2 regions of the Marinobacter sp. CP1 genome follow, and region 2 is predicted to be linked to the other one. Evidence: predicted binding sites of a transcription regulator. Region 2 holds the regulator's gene; the other holds the start of a gene.

Region 1 (8,796 bases), 190 kb from region 2:
TTCCTTTTGGTAGCCTGCGGGTTTGGGAGTTAGCGCGGTTGTGGGTGGCCTTTTCAGGACACGCTACGAGCACATCCATGTGCGCTTGACTGTGGCCATCCATGGCCACAGACAGTCCTTAAAAGGCCACCCACAACCACTTATCAACCCCCCCCCTCGATATCGCTGAAAAATACTCATCCAACTCACGATCTTTTGGCGGATTCCCGTCAGGTTTGCGAGGTTTGTGGGGCTGCCTCCCAAAAATGTCGGCGGCCATGGATGGCCGACGCCAAGCGCACATGGATGTGCTCGTAGCGGTTTTTGGGAGGCAGCCCCACAAACCTCTTCCCGCTAAATCATCAGGCTGGGGCAGGAGTGGAAGGCGAGATCAGCAACCAGCCTCGATAACCCGAACCATCGGCTCCCCGCGGCTTTCCGGAATCGGCAGTATCCCATACGAGGCCCGCGGGTCATGGACCGTGGTCGAGGTAAAGCCGCAGGACAGGAAGTGCTTGCGGGCCTGCTCGTCGGTCTGGAAGTGGAACGGTACCTCGCTACGGGTAACGGCCCCGAGGACGCCACCGAGCACTTTGAGGGTAGTGTTCAGCACCGGCTGGCGGGGTTGGTAGTAGCTTTCGGAGAGGTAAACCGAGCCCGGGCGTTTGGCCATGGCGGCGGCCAGTCGGCCGGTGGCCATCAGGCGGAGGGCCTTGCGGGCGGCCATGTCGGGCAGATCGGCTTCGACCATGTGGAGCAGAGGGTGTTTCTGCCGTAACCGAATGCCGCGGGGGGGCATGCCGGAGCTGTCAGTCGGCTTTCTGCTCATAGACGGCTTTACCCCATGCCTCGCGGCTGCCGGGCAGTATCAGGTTCAGGATGATGGCAGCCACCGCACAGAGCGCGATGCCTTCGAGATGCCCGAGCACCATGCCGCCAATACCGAACACCAGGGTAACGCCCACGATAACCAGGTTGCGAGACTGCGAAAGATCTACCTGGTGGCGGATCAGTGTGTTCAGGCCAACGACGGCAATGGAACCGAACAGCAGGCAGAGGATGCCGCCCATGACGGGCACCGGGATGGTTTGCAGTGCTGCGCCGAACTTGCCAACGAAAGCCAGAACAATGGCGATGCAGGCAGCCCACCACATGACCTTGGGGTTGAAGTTCTTGGTGAGCATAACGGCGCCGGTGACTTCCGAGTAGGTGGTGTTGGGCGGTCCTCCAAGCATGGAGGCGGCGCTGGTGGCCAGGCCGTCACCCAGCAGGGTGCGGTGCAGGCCCGGTTTTTCCAGGTAGTTCTTTCGGGTCACGTTGCCGATGGCCAGCACGTCACCGATGTGTTCGATGGCCGGCGCAATGGCGACCGGGATCATGAACAGCACGGCGCCCCAGCTGAACTCCGGCGCAACAAAGTTGGGAACGGCGAACCAGGCGGCTTCCCGGATTGGCGTGGTATCCACGATACCGGCAAACGCGGAGAGGATGTAGCCGGTTATAACGCCGAACATGATCGGAATCAGCCGGAAAATGCCTTTCGACCAGACCGACATGATGATGGTCACGGCCAGAGAGATCATGGCGATCCAGATGGCGGTGTCGTAGGGGATCAACTGAGTGGCGCCGTCACCGGTGCGACCCGAGGCCATGTGAACCGCAACCGGTGCCAGGCCGAGGCCGATGGTCATGATCACCGGGCCGATGACCACGGGCGGCAGCAAGCGACGGACAAAACCGGTGCCCCGCAGGCGTACCAGGCCACTCAGGAAAATGTAGAGAATACCCGCGGCCATCAGCCCGCCGAGGGTTTCTTCCATGCCAAACCGGCCTTTGGAGGCAATCACCGGGGCAATGAAGGCGAAGGACGAGGCCAGGAAGATCGGGATCTGGCCGCCGGTGACTATGTGGAAAATCAGGGTGCCCAGACCGGCGGTAAACAGCGCCACGTTGGGATCCAGTCCGGTAATCAGGGGCATCAGAACCAGTGCGCCGAACGCCACCAGCAGCATCTGGGAGCCAGCAATGGCCTGTTTCCAGACCGGGTCGTTGGTATGGTCCTGCATTCTTAAACGTCCTTTTGCTTGGTGCCGAAGATTTTGTCGCCGGCATCGCCGAGACCCGGAAGGATGTAGCCTTTGTCGTTGAGGCGCTCATCAACGGAGGCGGTGTAGATAGATACGTCCGGATGTTTCTCCAGAACCTTTTCAACGCCTTCGGGCGCGGCGACCAGAACCAGGGCCCGGATCTCGGTGCTGCCAGCCTTCTTGAGCAGGTCAATGGTGGAGATCATTGAGCCGCCGGTGGCGAGCATCGGATCGACAATCATGGCCATACGCTGGTCCAGTTCGCCCACCAGCTTTTCAAGGTAGGTGCTGGCCTCGAGGGTTTCCTCGTTGCGGATCTGGCCGACAACACTGACTCGGGCCACCGGAATCAGGCTGAGGACACCGTCAAGCATGCCAAGGCCGGCCCGCAGGATCGGCACTATGGTGACCTTCTTGCCGTGAATCTGTTCCACGTTAACCGGCCCTGCCCAGCCTTCGATGGTCTTTTCCTGCAGATTGAAGTCTTTGGTGGCCTCGTAGGTCAGGAGTGCACCGACTTCCTGTGCCAGCTCCCGGAAATTCTTGGTGCTGATATCCGCACGGCGCATGATGCCGAGCTTGTGGCGGATCAGAGGGTGTTTTACCTCGTGGATTGGCATGGGGTCACCTGTGTGTCTGGTTGGAATTTTGGCGTCGCGATCAAATGGCGCAAGGATACCGCATCTGGCAAGGCGAGTCAGGCCGCAAATGGCTGCTTAACGGAAATCCCCTAAGGGGTGGTACGGATCTTGCGATAACCCTTCCAAACGACGCTCCGGTGTCAGATTTTCGACCTTCAAAACGCCTGCAGGCACGGCCAATCGGAGAAGTATCCGGCATGGACAGAGCTTTAGTCCTCAATAACGTCAAAACCCTGACGCGGGGCAACCTGGGCATACCCATCATGCTGATGGGCTTGCTGGGCATGATGATTCTGCCCATGCCGGCGTTCCTCCTGGACGTGTTCTTTACTTTCAACATCACCCTGTCCATTGTCATTCTGCTGGTGTGTGTCTACGCCCTGCGGCCGATGGAGTTTGCGTCCTTCCCGACAGTCCTGCTGGTAGCCACACTTTTGCGTCTCGCCCTGAACGTGGCGTCCACCCGGATTGTTCTGCTGAACGGCCACGAAGGCGGCGATGCCGCCGGTAAAGTGATCGAATCCTTCGGCGCCGTTCTGATCGGCGGCAATTACGCCGTGGGTCTGGTGGTGTTTGCGATCCTGATGATCATCAACTTCCTGGTCGTGACCAAGGGTGCCGGCCGGGTCTCCGAGGTGAGCGCCCGTTTCACGCTGGATGCCATGCCAGGCAAGCAGATGGCGATTGATGCGGACCTGAACGCCGGCCTGATCAATCAGGATGAGGCCAAGCATCGACGTGCCGAAATCGCCCAGGAAGCGGATTTCTACGGCTCCATGGACGGTGCGTCCAAGTTTGTGAAGGGCGACGCCATTGCCGGCCTGCTGATTCTTGCGATCAACATCATTGGCGGTATTGCCATTGGTATGCTGCAGCACGGCCTGGATTTCGGGCTGGCCATGGAGCGATATGCGCTGCTGACCATTGGCGACGGCCTGGTGGCACAGATTCCCTCGCTGCTGCTGTCCACGTCTGCTGCAATCATGGTAACGCGGGTTACCTCCAGCCAGGACATGGGCGGCCAGATCCTCCAGCAAATGTTCAGTGCGCCCAAGGCGCTGTCCATTGCCGCCGCTATCCTGATCATTCTCGGTCTGATTCCCGGAATGCCCCACGTGGCCTTCCTGGGTCTGGGTGCACTGGCCGCCGGCGCTGCCTGGTATATCTGGAAGCACCAGAGACAGACCGTCGAAGAAGATGGCGCATTCCCGGCTAGGGGCGCGGGCGGGGCGGCTCCACGGCCGGCGGGTCGTGATCTGCCTCCAGGCGGTGATGCTGGCGGCGATCAGGGGCGTCAACTACCGGCCCCCGGAGAGACCAAGGAGCTGGGTTGGGACGATGTGTCCACTGTCGATATTGTCGGTCTGGAAGTGGGTTACCGGTTGATCCCGCTGGTGGACAAGTCACAGGGTGGCCAGTTGCTCAGTCGTATCAAGGGCGTTCGTAAAAAGCTGTCCCAGGATCTCGGCTTCCTGATGCCCTCGGTCCACATTCGAGACAACCTCGATCTGATGCCCAATGTCTACCGCATCACCCTGATGGGCGTGACCATTGCCGAAGCGGAAATCCATCCGGACCGCGAACTGGCCATCGACCCCGGTCAGGTATTCGGAAAGATAGAAGGCATTGAAGGCAAGGATCCGGCGTTCGGTCTGGACGCCAGCTGGATTGAGCCAGACAAGAAAGACCAGGCCCAGACGCTCGGCTATACCGTGGTCGATGCCAGTACGGTGGTCGCGACCCACCTTAACCAGGTACTGCAGAAACACGCCCACGAGCTGCTGGGCCATGAGGAAGTCCAGAAATGGCTGGATCAGCTTGAAAAGATTTCTCCGAAGCTGGCCGAGGAACTGGTACCCACCACCGTATCCATCAGTCTGCTGCTGAAAGTGCTGCAGAACCTCCTGAAGGAAGAAGTGCCGATCCGAGACATGCGGTCCATTGCCGAGGCCATCGTGAACGTGCATCCGAAGAGTCAGGATCCGAAGCTGTTGACCACCGTTGCGCGGCAGTCCCTGCGCCGGATGATTGTCCAGAGTATCTGCGGCAACGAATCGGAGATACCGGTGATCACCCTGGATCCGGATCTGGAACAGTTATTGCTGAAGTCTGTTCAACAGAGTCAACAATCCGGCGGACAGGAAGATATTGGCCTGGTCCTGGAGCCGAATATGGTTGAAAAACTCCAGCGCTCGCTTCAGGAGAGCGTCCAGCGTCAGGAGATGCTCGGCAAGCCAGCCATTCTGCTGGTGTCCGGGCCCCTGAGGCCGGTGCTGGCGAAGTTCGCCAGCTACGGGGTAGAGCGGCTCCATGTGCTCTCGTACCAGGAAATTCCGGATAACAAACAGATTACGATCGTGGCGTCCGTTGGCCAGTAACGGCGCGGATGACAGAGCGGACAGCGCCGGCACGGCGTTGCCGGTGGAGGAAGAGGCATCATGAAAGTAAAACGGTTTTTTGCTCAGACCATGGCCGAGGCGCTCAAGCAGGTCAGTGAACAGATGGGGCCGGACGCCGTGATCCTTTCCAATCGTCGGGTCGACGGCGGTGTCGAAATTGTGACGGCGCTGGACTATGACGAGAATATGGCGCGCCAGCGACTGGGCAACCAGGCAGAAGAAGCCACCAACGGGTCCCGCTTGGCCGAGATGCAGGCCGACCAGCACAGGCGTCTTGAGGACGAGCTGAGCCGGTCCCGGGACCGCATCCGTGAAGTACGGGAAAAGCGGGCATCGCAGGGCGCGAGCTACGCCGGTTCGTTCGCTGCCATTCAGGAAGAGGTGAGCGGTGGTTTTGGTGATATTGAACCTCTGCCACAGGCGCCGAGGGAAGCCTATTCCGATGAGCTGGCGCAGATGCGGGCCGAGATCAGCTCGCTCAAAGACATGATGCAGGGCCATCGGCCGCAACAGGAGCCGGAGGTTTCTGCGACCACCGCCGTGCAGCAGAGGCTTGCCGAGCGCTTGCAGGAGTTCGGCCTCGGCAGTGATCTGGCGGGGTCAATTTCCCGTCGTCACAAGGCGGGGCGCCTGGAAGACGGTTGGAAGCAGTCCCTGAAAATGCTGTGTACCGGGGTTCGGACCTCCCGAATGGAGTGGCTGGATGAGGGCGGCGCCTATGCGTTGGTGGGTCCGACAGGGTCCGGGAAAACCACCACCATCGGAAAACTCGCCGCTCGTTACGTGCTCAAGCATGGCTCCGATTCCGTGGCCCTGGTTACCACGGATCGCTATCGGGTGGCGGCGCACGAGCAGTTATTCGTGTTCGGTCGGATCCTGAATGTGCCGGTTCGGGTCGTGGATGAAAGTCACAGTCTGGACGATATTCTGGACGAACTGTCAGACCGTCATCTGGTGCTGATTGATACCGCCGGACTGACCAGTGCGGACAAAGGCTACCAGGAACAGCTGGCCGAACTGGCTCGCAGCCATCACAATATCAAAACCCATCTGGTGGTCTCGGCAACCAGTCAGCCTCGCATCATGAAATCCGTGTGGCATTGCTATAAGATGGCAAATCTTGCGGGCTGTGTGATGACCAAAATCGACGAGGCCCTGACGCTGGGCGAGTCTCTCGGGTTTGTGATGGAAACCGGTCTGCCGGTAGCCTATTACACAGACGGCCAGAAGATTCCTGAAGACCTGCACCACGCAGAAGCCGTTCCGCTGGTGCGGTTGGCCGTGGATCGGCTGAAAACACTCCAGCAACAGCAAGCGGTCGCAGAGGGCCTGAAAGAGCACGCCTGAGACCGGACAGATTGACAGCAGGCGTCGGAGACAAAGCCGGCGAAACGTGGCGAGAGACCAAAAACAGTATGAGCAGAGCACATCCGGTACAGGTGATTGCAGTTTCCGGCGGAAAGGGTGGTGTCGGCAAGAGTAACGTGTCGGTGAACCTCGGAATCGCCCTGGCGCAGAAAGGCCGGAGAGTGGTGCTGCTCGACGCCGATCTGGGGCTCGCCAATATCGACGTCTTGCTGGGCATCACTGCCAATCGCAACCTCCAGGATGTTCTGGCGGGCGACTGTGATCTGAAGGACGTTCTGGTGAATGGTCCCGGTGGCATCAAGATTGTCCCCGCCTCTTCCGGTACCCAACGAATGACCCAGCTCAGCCCCATGGAACATGCCGGGCTGATTAATGCGTTCAGCGAACTGGGTGATCAGATCGATGTCCTGATCGTTGATACCGCCGCCGGTATTTCCGAGTCAGTGGTCAGTTTTCTGAGAGCGTCGCAGGAGCTGCTGCTGGTTGTCTGCGACGAGCCGACCTCGATCACCGATGCCTATGCCCTGATCAAGCTGATGAACCGTGATTATGGAACCAACCGCTTCCGTATTCTTGCCAATCAGGTCCGGAATGAGCAGGAAGGCCGGCATCTGTTTGAAAAACTGACCCGGGTCACCGAGCGCTTCCTCGATGTGGCACTACAATACGTAGGAATAGTCCCCTACGATGAGGCCGTGAAGAAAGCGGTTCAGCGGCAGCGTGCGGTGCTGGACGCCTATCCCAGGGCGAAAGCTTCACTGGCCATCAAGGCGCTGGCGGACAAGGTAGATAGCTGGCCGTTGCCGTCCTCTCCCCGCGGGCATCTGGAATTTTTTGTGGAGCGGCTCGTCGAAGTCTGAATCGGATCCAGTCAAACAAAAAACCGGATACATGACATTGGCGAAAAACCTCGGAATCTATAACCAGTCAAGTGCGCAGAAGCCGGCTCAGCTCATTGAGCAGCACGCGCCGCTGGTCAAGAAAATTGCCCTTCACCTGATGGCTCGCCTGCCGGCGTCCGTCCAGCTTGAAGACCTGATGCAGGCCGGCATGATTGGTCTGCTCGAGGCCGCCCAGCGTTACAGCTCCACCAAAGGTGCTACCTTCGAGACTTACGCCGGTATCCGTATTCGCGGCGCCATGGTGGACGAAATCCGCAAGGGTGACTGGGTGCCACGTTCTGTTCATCGCAACGCCCGTCGCATTTCCCAGGCCATCAAAGCCGTTGAAGATCGACTTGGCCGCGAAGCCCACGATCAGGAAGTGGCCGAAGAGCTGGGCATGGGGCTGCCCGAATACCACTCCTACCTTTCCGATTCCAACAGCGGTCGACTTTTTAGCCTCGACGAGCTCAATGAATCCGGAGAGCTGCCGATAGAACAGACAGAGACGCAGGATAATCCCCTTGAGGGTTTGTCCTCCGATGCCTTCCGGCGGAGCCTCGCTGAGGCGATTGAAGACCTGCCGGAGCGGGAAAAGCTGGTGTTGAGCCTTTACTACCAGGAAGAACTGAACCTCAAGGAGATTGGCGCGGTGCTCGGCGTCAGTGAGAGCAGGGTAAGCCAGATTCACAGCCAGGCAGCCCTGCGCCTTCGGGGGCGGCTCTCGGATTGGCGTCAGGAATCGGACAACTGACCGCGTTCAGTCTGTGTCGCCAACGAGGTGGTCTGTAGTTTTTGGTAACCGATGCTTTACAACCGAAGCAAAGGTCCGACAATAAGCGGTTAAAACAGCGGCCTGCTAGACTTTGAACGCAAAGGTCAAACGAATTCCGGGTGTTACTAACTGGAGGTCCCATTGGACAAAAACATGAAAATCCTCATTGTGGACGACTTCTCCACAATGCGACGGATCATCAAGAACCTGCTGCGTGATCTTGGCTTCACCAACACCGATGAAGCTGACGACGGCAACACGGCACTGCCAATGCTCAAAAGCGGCAAATACGATTTTCTGGTGACCGACTGGAACATGCCTGGCATGTCAGGCTTCGACCTGCTCAAGGCCGTTCGGGCGGACGAGAATCTGAAAACCCTGCCGGTATTGATGGTAACTGCTGAGGCCAAGCGCGACCAGATCGTTGCCGCTGCCCAGGCAGGCGTAAACGGGTATGTGGTCAAGCCGTTCACCGCTGCCGTGCTCAAGGAAAAGATTGAGAAAATCTTTGAAAGAATCCAGTAACCAGAGGTCGGATGGCTCTCATGAGCGATAGCAAAAAGAACCATCGGGGCCTTGAACCGGAGGTGACGGAAAAGCTCCAGCGGCAGGCAGCGGAACTGGCCGAGAGTGTTGATGCGGGTGATTATGCCAAAGCCATGACCC
Region 2 (8,796 bases):
TATTATCTCGTTAATCGTTGATTCAGAAATCGCCAAACATGACAGCGGTCAGCACGAAATCCAGCCCCAGCACCGCCAGCGATGAGTACACCACGGTCTTGGTGGTCGCCGAGCTGATCCCTGCCGATGTCGGCACACAGTCATACCCCTGGTAGACCGCAATCCAGGCGCAGACAAAGCCGAAAACAACGCTCTTGATGACACCGTTCAGGACATCATCAACAAAATCCACCGACGACTGCATATTGCCCCAGAAGGAGCCTTCGAACACGCCCAGCCAGTCTACACCCACCAGCATACCGCCCCAGATGCCGACCACCGAGAAAATGACCGCCAGTACCGGCATGGCGATAAACCCGGCCCAGAGGCGGGGCGCAATGACGCGCCGAAGCGGGTCCACACCCATCATTTCCATGCTAGACAGCTGCTCGGTGGCTTTCATCAGGCCTATTTCCGCTGTCAGCGCCGAACCGGCCCGGCCCGCGAAGAGCAACGCGGTTACCACCGGCCCGAGTTCGCGCACCAGGGTCAGGGCAATCATCTGGCCGATAGCGGCCTCGGAACCGTAATCACTCAGAATTGTATACCCCTGCAGCCCCAGCACCATGCCAATAAACAGGCCAGAAACCACGATAATGGCCAGGGACAGAACGCCAACGGCGTACAGCTGCTTCACCAGAAGGGGGAAACCGGTCGCCGGCCTGGGCACACCGCCCAGAACGCCTGCAAGGAAACGGCCTGAACGGCCGAATGACGAGACGATATCAAGACCGAGCCGCCCGAATGCCGCAATTCTGCCAATCAAGACACACCCCCGGACAACCCAAAGTCCTGGGCGGCGCCCTCGGCCGGGTAGTGAAACGGCACCGGGCCATCCGGCTGCCCCTGGAGAAACTGCTGGACCTTCCCGGAAGGATGCGCCCGGAGCTCTTCAGGCGTGCCCTCCCCGATCACCTTGCCGTCCGAGATGATGCAGGCGTAATGGCAAATGCTCAGGGATTCGGGCACATCGTGGGAAACCAGAACGCTGGTCAGCCCCATGGAGCTGTTCAGATCGCGGATCAGCTTTACCAGAACGCCCATGGCAATCGGGTCCTGGCCGGCGAACGGCTCGTCGTACATGATCAGCTCGGGATCCAGGGCAATACTTCGGGCAAGAGCAACCCGGCGGGTCATACCTCCGGACAGTTCCGACGGCATCAGTTGGCGTGCGCCTCGCAATCCGACGGCTTCAAGCTTCATTAGCACGACATCACGAATCATGTCTTCCGGCAGCTTTGTGTGCACCCGCAACGGGAAGGCCACGTTCTCGAACACGCTCAGATCGGTGAACAGCGCCCCACTCTGGAACAGCATGCCCATCTTTTCCCGAAGGCTGTAGAGGGCTTTGCGCTTGAGCTTCGGCACTTCATGGCCGTCCACCACAACACTGCCCGAATCCGGCCTGAGCTGGCCGCCAATAAGGCGAAGCAGCGTGGTTTTCCCGGTTCCGCTGGGCCCCATGATGGCGGTGATTTTTCCGCGGGGGATGTCCAGGCTGACACCGTCGAAGATACGGCGCCCTGAGCGGGAGAACACGACGTCCTTGAGCGATATGTAAGCCGGTGAATTCATAGTCCTTACCTTTCAAAGAGGGGCTACATTATGCCAAGGAGCGCGCAAGCTCAATCCAAAGTGCCCAAAATGTACTGATAGCAATGATCAGTTTGACTGAACTTTCGGTAACCGGGCATCGTTGCCGGGTGAAAATGGTATACTCTGCCCAACATTTACAACGTCCCGACAGCCAGGCCCAAAGCCCGATGACCGAACAGACTCCCAGCGATTTCCGATCTTCTGCCATCCGCGCCATCCGCATTGAGCGCGACGCCATTGATGCCCTTGAAGGCCGAATCGACGACCAGTTCACGCGGGCCTGCGAAGTTATCATGAACTGCAAGGGCCGCGTGGTTGTGACCGGCATGGGAAAATCCGGCCACATTGGCAACAAAATTGCCGCCACCCTGGCCAGCACTGGAACGCCATCGTTTTTCGTGCACCCGGGCGAGGCAAGCCACGGTGACATGGGTATGATCACCTCCCAGGATGTGGTCATCGCCATTTCCAACAGCGGCAACACCAGCGAGGTGGTCACCATTCTGCCGTTGATCAAACGCATGGGCGCTCCGCTGATCAGCATGACCGGCAATGCCAGCTCCACACTGGCCCGGGAAGCCGTCGCCAATCTGGACGTCAGCGTTATGGTGGAAGCCTGCCCACTGGGTTTGGCGCCCACCTCCTCCACAACGGCCACCCTGGTGATGGGCGATGCCCTCGCCGTTGCACTCCTTGAGGCCCGGGGCTTCAGTGCCGAGGATTTCGCTATCTCTCACCCCGGCGGCAGCCTCGGGCGTCGGCTGCTGCTCAGGGTCTCCGACATCATGCACAGCGGTGATCAGATTCCAGTCGTCAACGAGGATACCCCCTTGAGCGGTGCTCTTCTTGAGATGTCCCGAAAGGGTCTCGGTATGACCACCGTCGTCAATGATAAAGGCACTCTTACCGGAATATTTACGGACGGTGACCTTCGACGGACTCTGGATCGATCGGTGGACATTCACAATACGCCCATCAACGAGGTCATGACCCGGCATGGTAAAACGATCCAGGCCGATCATCTGGCGGCGGAAGCGCTGAACATAATGGAGGAGATGAAGATCAACGCCCTCCCCGTTACTGACGACCAGGGGGGTCTGATTGGCGCCATCAATATGCACGACCTGCTGCGTGCCGGCGTTATCTAGGGGCTATGAGGAGCTGTTTGATATGAAGCACCAATGGCCGGATTCCCTGTTGGCAAAGGCCGTAAAGATCCGCCTGATCGCACTGGATGTCGACGGCATCATGAGCGACGGCAAGCTTTATTTCAGCGCCACTGGTGATGAGCTCAAGGCTTTTAACATTCTGGATGGCCTGGGTTTGAAACAACTGATGGCAGCCGGGATTACCGTGGCCGTGATCACCGGACGAAAGTCCCCCCTGACCGAGAAGCGCATGCGGGATCTTGGCATTCCCCACCTGATGCAGGGGCGAGAGGACAAGAAGGTAGCCCTTCAGGAACTGGTCAGCACCATGGATATCAGCCCCGAGGCCATCGCATACATGGGGGACGATCTGCCAGATCTCCCGGCACTGAGGTTCGCCGGACTGGGCATCACCGTGCCCAACGGTTACTGGCTGGTGCAGCAGCATGCCGACTACTGCACCATTGCCCGGGGCGGCGAAGGGGCGGTCCGCGAAGCCTGCGACTTGCTGCTGACGGCCCATGGCAGGCTTGACGCAGCACTTGCCCCCTATCTGGAGCCCGAGGCATGAACTGGCTGCTGGACAGACCCTGGCTGCGAGCACTGGCACTGGCTGCTACCGTGGTGGCAGCCGTATTCCTGCTCTGGCGCAGCGATGAACCCCCTGTGATTGATGACGAGGCAGCGGCCCTACGGGGAGACGCCGAACCAGACGGTTTCGTGGTGAATGGTCAGTACACCTCCTTCGATGAAGCGGGCAATCTCAAGATCCGGTTTTCCAGCCCCCGAATTGAGCAGTTCGAGGAAGGCAACCTGGCCACCATGGAATCTCCCCGGGCCGAGCTGTACGGGGACCAGGAGGCCCTGCCGTGGATTGTCGAGGCCGACAATGGCAGCTTGCTGCAAAACCAGAATCTGGTGTACCTGACGGACAATGTCCGGGTTCAGCGCACGATTGGCGAACGGGACGCCGTCCTGACAACATCAAGCCTGACCCTGGATAACGACCGGGGCATGGTATATACAGACGCGCCCGTAGAAATACGTGATGTTACCGGCATAACCCGGGCCACGGGCATGAAAGCGTGGATAGACGAACGAATTCTGGAACTGAACTCCCAGGTGGAAGGACTCTATGAAACCGGAAACTAACCGATACCGGCGCCTGATGGCTGCCCTGCTAACGGTCGTGATGATCGGCCCGGCGGCTGCATTTGACCTTGATTCTGACACTCCTATCAAGGTCACCGCAGATACCGCCCGCCTGGATGACGGCCAGGGCATTGCCACCTACACCGGCGCTGTGGAACTTGAGCAGGGCAATACCCGCCTGACTGCCGAGCGGGTCGTCCTGTACCGGACCGAGGACGGCCTGAGCCGGATCGAAGCCTCTGGTACGCCCGCTATATACCGTCAACCGGCGCGCGAGGGGGAAGGCGAAACCGATGCCCGTGCCCTGAACATTACCTGGTCTGCCACCGACAGCCAGCTGACCTTTGAACGGGAAGCAGTCATCGAGCAGAATGGCAACCTGTTCCGGGGTGATGTCATTCATTATGATACCGTCGGCCGGGTTGTCACCGCTGAGGGCGGCGCAGACACCGGCGAGGGCAGCGGCCGGGTAGAGATGGTGATTCAGCCACGCAGTACAGACAGACAGGGATCCGATGGCAGTTCTGAGAGCCAGTAACCTGGCAAAGAGTTACAAACAGAAAAAAGTGGTGATCGACGTTTCCCTGGAAATCCGCAGTGGGGAAATTGTCGGGCTGCTTGGTCCCAACGGTGCCGGGAAAACCACCTGCTTCTATATGATCGTTGGGCTCGTCCCCGCTGATCGCGGGCGGATCACGATCGACAGCCGGGATATCACCCCCCTGCCCATGCATGGTCGGGCCCGCCAGGGCATCGGTTACCTGCCCCAGGAAGCCTCGGTCTTCCGCAAACTGTCCGTACGCGACAACATCATGGCCATCCTCGAAACCCGGCCGGGGCTGGGCAAGGCAGAGCGGGAGAAGAAGCTCGAGGGTTTATTGGAAGAATTCCACATCACCCATATCCGGGACAGTGTTGGCATGGCATTGTCCGGCGGTGAACGCCGACGGGTGGAGATTGCCCGGGCACTGGCCATGGAGCCGGCTTTTATCCTGCTGGATGAACCCTTCGCCGGTGTGGACCCCATATCCGTCAGTGACATCAAACACATCATCCGGCACCTTCGGGACAAAGGCATTGGCGTTTTGATCACCGACCACAACGTGCGTGAGACCCTGGACATCTGCGAGAATGCCTACATTGTTTCCGGCGGCCACATCATCGCCTCCGGCAATGCCGACGCCATCCTGGCCAACCAGCAGGTCAAGGAAGTCTATCTCGGCGACGAATTCAGACTCTGACACCCAATGGCTGATTGTTTTGATGATCTGTAGCAAGTAAACTCGGCAAAGAACTTGCTAGGGTAAATTAAAATCACGGCAAGTAACCGGCATATAAAGATTTTTTCACGACTTATGACACAACGCGCTGATGAGTGACGGATCCTGAACCATGGTTATGAAAGCCTCCTTACAGTTAAAGCTGGGTCAAAGCCTGACCATGACGCCCCAGCTGCAACAGGCGATCCGGCTTCTCCAGCTCTCCACTCTCGACCTCCAGCAGGAAATCCAGCAGGCACTGGAATCCAACCCCATGCTGGAGACCTCCGAGGACGATGACCAGACCGACGCAGCCAGCGAAAACGACGAGCGCGAGGCCAACGCCACCGAGTCCGCCGCTGAAGCTGCCCCGGAACCGGCCAGCGACTGGGATGAATCCGAGAACGGCCCGGACTGGTCCTCGGAGAACGAGATTCCTGACAACATTCCGGACGATCTGCCGGTTGATACCGCCTGGGACGACATCTACCAGTCCGCACCAGCGCCGGCAGCCCGCAACGACGACGAAAACGATCACGATTTCGAAACCCGTAATTCCCCGACCGAAACGCTTCAGGATCACCTGGAATGGCAGCTCAATCTGACGCCCCTCAGTGAACGGGACCAGGCCATTGCCCATGCCCTGATGGATGCAGTGGACGAACGGGGCTATATCACCAGCCCGCTGGAGGAAATCCACGCCGGACTGCTGGATGAGAACGATGAAGACCCCCTTGAACTGGATGAAGTGGAAGCCGTGCTTCACCGCCTGCAACACTTTGATCCGCCCGGCGTGTTTGCCCGGGACCTACAGGAATGCCTGCTGATCCAGCTCAACCAGCTGCCGCCGGAAACACCCTGGCTGGCCCAGGCACGCCTTGTAATTACCCATTACATCAACCTGCTGGGCAACCGCGATTACGCCCAGTTGCTGCGCCGCAGCCGCCTGAAAGAAGACCAGTTGCGGGATGTCCTGGCGCTGATCACCGGCCTGAATCCGCGGCCGGGCGATGTCATTGACCGGGCCGAACCCGATTATGTGATTCCGGACGTGATCGTTCGCAAACACAATGGCCGCTGGCGTGTTGAGCTGAATCCTGAAATTGCACCGCGCATCCGGGTCAATGCCAGCTATGCTTCACTTATAAGGCGTGCGGACAGCAGCGCAGACAACACCTACCTGCGCGACCAGTTGCAGGAGGCCAAGTGGTTCATCAAGAGCCTGCAGAGCCGCAATGAGACCTTGCTGAAAGTCGCGACCCGTATTGTCGAGCACCAGCAGGGATTCCTGGATCACGGTGAAGAAGCCATGAAACCGTTGATTCTTTCAGACATCGCCCAGGCGGTAGAGATGCATGAATCGACCATTTCACGGGTAACCACCCAGAAATACATGCATACCCCCCGTGGCATTTTCGAGCTGAAGTACTTCTTCTCCAGCCATGTCAGCACTGACGAGGGTGGAGAATGCTCCTCCACGGCCATACGCGCGATGATCAAGAAGCTGATTGCGGCGGAAACGCCCAAAAAGCCGTTGAGCGACAGCAAAATTGCAGCCATGCTAGGGGAACAGGGTATCAAGGTTGCGCGACGCACCGTTGCCAAGTACCGGGAGGCCATGCACATTCCGCCGTCCAACGAGCGCAAGCGGCTGGTCTGAATACCCGGGGGCCGGGACGCAACACCGTATTCGCCGGCGCATAATGCGCCAGCACCCAGACCGGCTCCCGGGAGCCGGCACGATGACAACAGGAGACGCCTATGCAACTCAATATTTCAGGCCATCACGTAGAACTGACTCCCGCACTGAAGGATTATGTTTCAGAGAAGTTCGAGAAGCTCGAGCGTCACTTTGACCACATCAGTAACTGCCAGGTGACCCTGGAAGTGGAAAAGGTGCGCCAGATTGCGGAAGCCACGTTGCATGTGGTTGGTGGTGAGATTCACGCAAAGGCAGAAAATGAGGATATGTACGCAGCCATCGATGCCCTGATCGACAAGCTTGACCGTCAGATCCTCAAGCACAAGGAAAAGAATGTAGACCGGATGCACGGAAACGGCTCTCGCTAACTGACTGTTTTCATGCAATTCATCTAATCGAGCTGCGACATGAGTAACGTGTCGCAGCCTTTTTTTTAACGGAAACGCAGTCGATCCATGAGCGACACATCCCTGACCATAGAGAACATTCTTGCTCCGGAGCTCACCCTCTGCAGGGTAGCTGCGTCCAGCAAGAAACGGGCCCTGGAGTTTATTGCCGAGCAGATAAACCATCAGGACAACACGCTCAGCGAGACCCAGCTCTTCAACAACCTGATTTCCCGCGAGCGCCTGGGCAGCACCGGCATTGGCCAGGGAATCGCCATTCCCCACTGCCGTCTGGAAGGACTTGATCACGTGGTGGGCGTGCTGATGACGCTGGAAGAAAGCGTCGAATTCGATGCTATCGACAATCAGCCGGTGGATCTGATTTTCGCCCTGATCGTCCCGAAGGAAGCAACGAGCGAACACCTGGAGCTGCTCAGCCAACTGGCTGAAAAGTTCAATGAGCGGTCGTTCTGTGATCGCCTCCGGCAATCCGAGGACGCCAGCACGCTGTACCAGCGCATGACCGCCTCAGGCGGCTGATATTCACTGCAGTGGAGGTAAGGTGGTCATGAAGCTGATTATCGTCAGTGGCAGGTCCGGTTCGGGCAAGAGTACCGCACTTCATGTGCTGGAGGACCTCGGGTTTTATTGCATCGACAATCTTCCTATTGGCCTGCTCTTCCCCCTCACACGGGAAGCCGCCAGCCAGACCAGGCCTGGTCGACTGGGCAAGATGGCCGTCAGTATCGATGCGCGGAACCTTTCCGGCGAGCTGGCCAATTTCGAGGAGATCTACCGGCGCCTCCAGGAAACCGGGGTTACCGTTGAAATCATCTTCCTGGACGCCGACGAGCAGTCGCTTCTGCAGCGTTTTCACGCCACCCGCAGAAAGCATCCGTTGAGTGACGACAGGACCTCTCTCCGGGAAGCCATTACCAGCGAGAAGAAACTGCTGGAGCCCCTCTCCAAGCTTTCCGATCTTTACGTAAATACCACCGGCATGTCCATGTACGAGCTGCGGGACATGGTCAAGCAGCGCGTGGTCGGTCGAAAAGATCAGGAACTGGCTCTCCTGTTTCAGTCATTCGGCTTCAAACACGGCGTGCCGCTGGATTCCGACTACGTTTTCGATGTCCGCTGCCTGCCCAACCCCTACTGGGATACCAGCCTCCGCAAGTATGTCGGGACGGATCAGCCGGTTATCGAGTTTCTGGAAAAAGAACCGGCAAGCCGGAAGATGATCGAGGACCTGAAATCATTTCTGGATACCTGGCTGCCCTCCTTTGCAGACAGTAACCGCAGCTATATGACCATTTCCATTGGCTGTACCGGCGGCCAGCACCGGTCGGTGTATGTGTGCGAGCAGTTGGGTGAGTACTTCCGGCAACGGTACAGCAATGTGCAAGTGCGGCACACCGAGCTGCCACACCTGCAGACCCGGGAAGAGATCTGATCAAGCCATGATTCGCCGCCCCATTACCATCATCAACAAACTGGGCCTGCATGCGCGCGCC

Evidence for each region. The regulator sigma-54, encoded in region 2, starts transcription at its own class of promoters, with help from an activator protein. The targets are predictions, from matches to a motif close to ANTGGCATNNANNTTGCTNT.
Region 1: the regulator sigma-54 is predicted to act here: its motif matches at 2,803-2,822, upstream of flhA (flagellar biosynthesis protein FlhA).

What each region holds. Positions count from the first base shown of each region.
Region 1 is NZ_CP011929.1:355,785-364,580, reverse strand. Features, by position in the region: gene ACP86_RS01680 (hypothetical protein) at 371-808, opposite strand; gene ACP86_RS01675 (uracil-xanthine permease family protein) at 789-2,045, opposite strand; gene upp (uracil phosphoribosyltransferase) at 2,048-2,686, opposite strand; gene flhA (flagellar biosynthesis protein FlhA) at 2,905-5,085, shown strand; gene flhF (flagellar biosynthesis protein FlhF) at 5,146-6,453, shown strand; gene ACP86_RS01655 (MinD/ParA family protein) at 6,522-7,334, shown strand; gene ACP86_RS01650 (RNA polymerase sigma factor FliA) at 7,366-8,109, shown strand; gene cheY (chemotaxis response regulator CheY) at 8,272-8,655, shown strand; gene ACP86_RS01640 (protein phosphatase CheZ) at 8,676-8,796, shown strand, end outside.
Region 2 is NZ_CP011929.1:543,066-551,861, forward strand. Features, by position in the region: gene mlaE (lipid asymmetry maintenance ABC transporter permease subunit MlaE) at 23-805, opposite strand; gene ACP86_RS02550 (ATP-binding cassette domain-containing protein) at 802-1,614, opposite strand; gene ACP86_RS02555 (KpsF/GutQ family sugar-phosphate isomerase) at 1,803-2,783, shown strand; gene ACP86_RS02560 (KdsC family phosphatase) at 2,806-3,354, shown strand; gene lptC (LPS export ABC transporter periplasmic protein LptC) at 3,351-3,935, shown strand; gene lptA (lipopolysaccharide transport periplasmic protein LptA) at 3,919-4,473, shown strand; gene lptB (LPS export ABC transporter ATP-binding protein) at 4,451-5,176, shown strand; gene ACP86_RS02580 (RNA polymerase factor sigma-54) at 5,328-6,854, shown strand; gene hpf (ribosome hibernation promoting factor) at 6,956-7,264, shown strand; gene ptsN (PTS IIA-like nitrogen regulatory protein PtsN) at 7,352-7,822, shown strand; gene rapZ (RNase adapter RapZ) at 7,851-8,735, shown strand; gene ACP86_RS02600 (HPr family phosphocarrier protein) at 8,743-8,796, shown strand, end outside.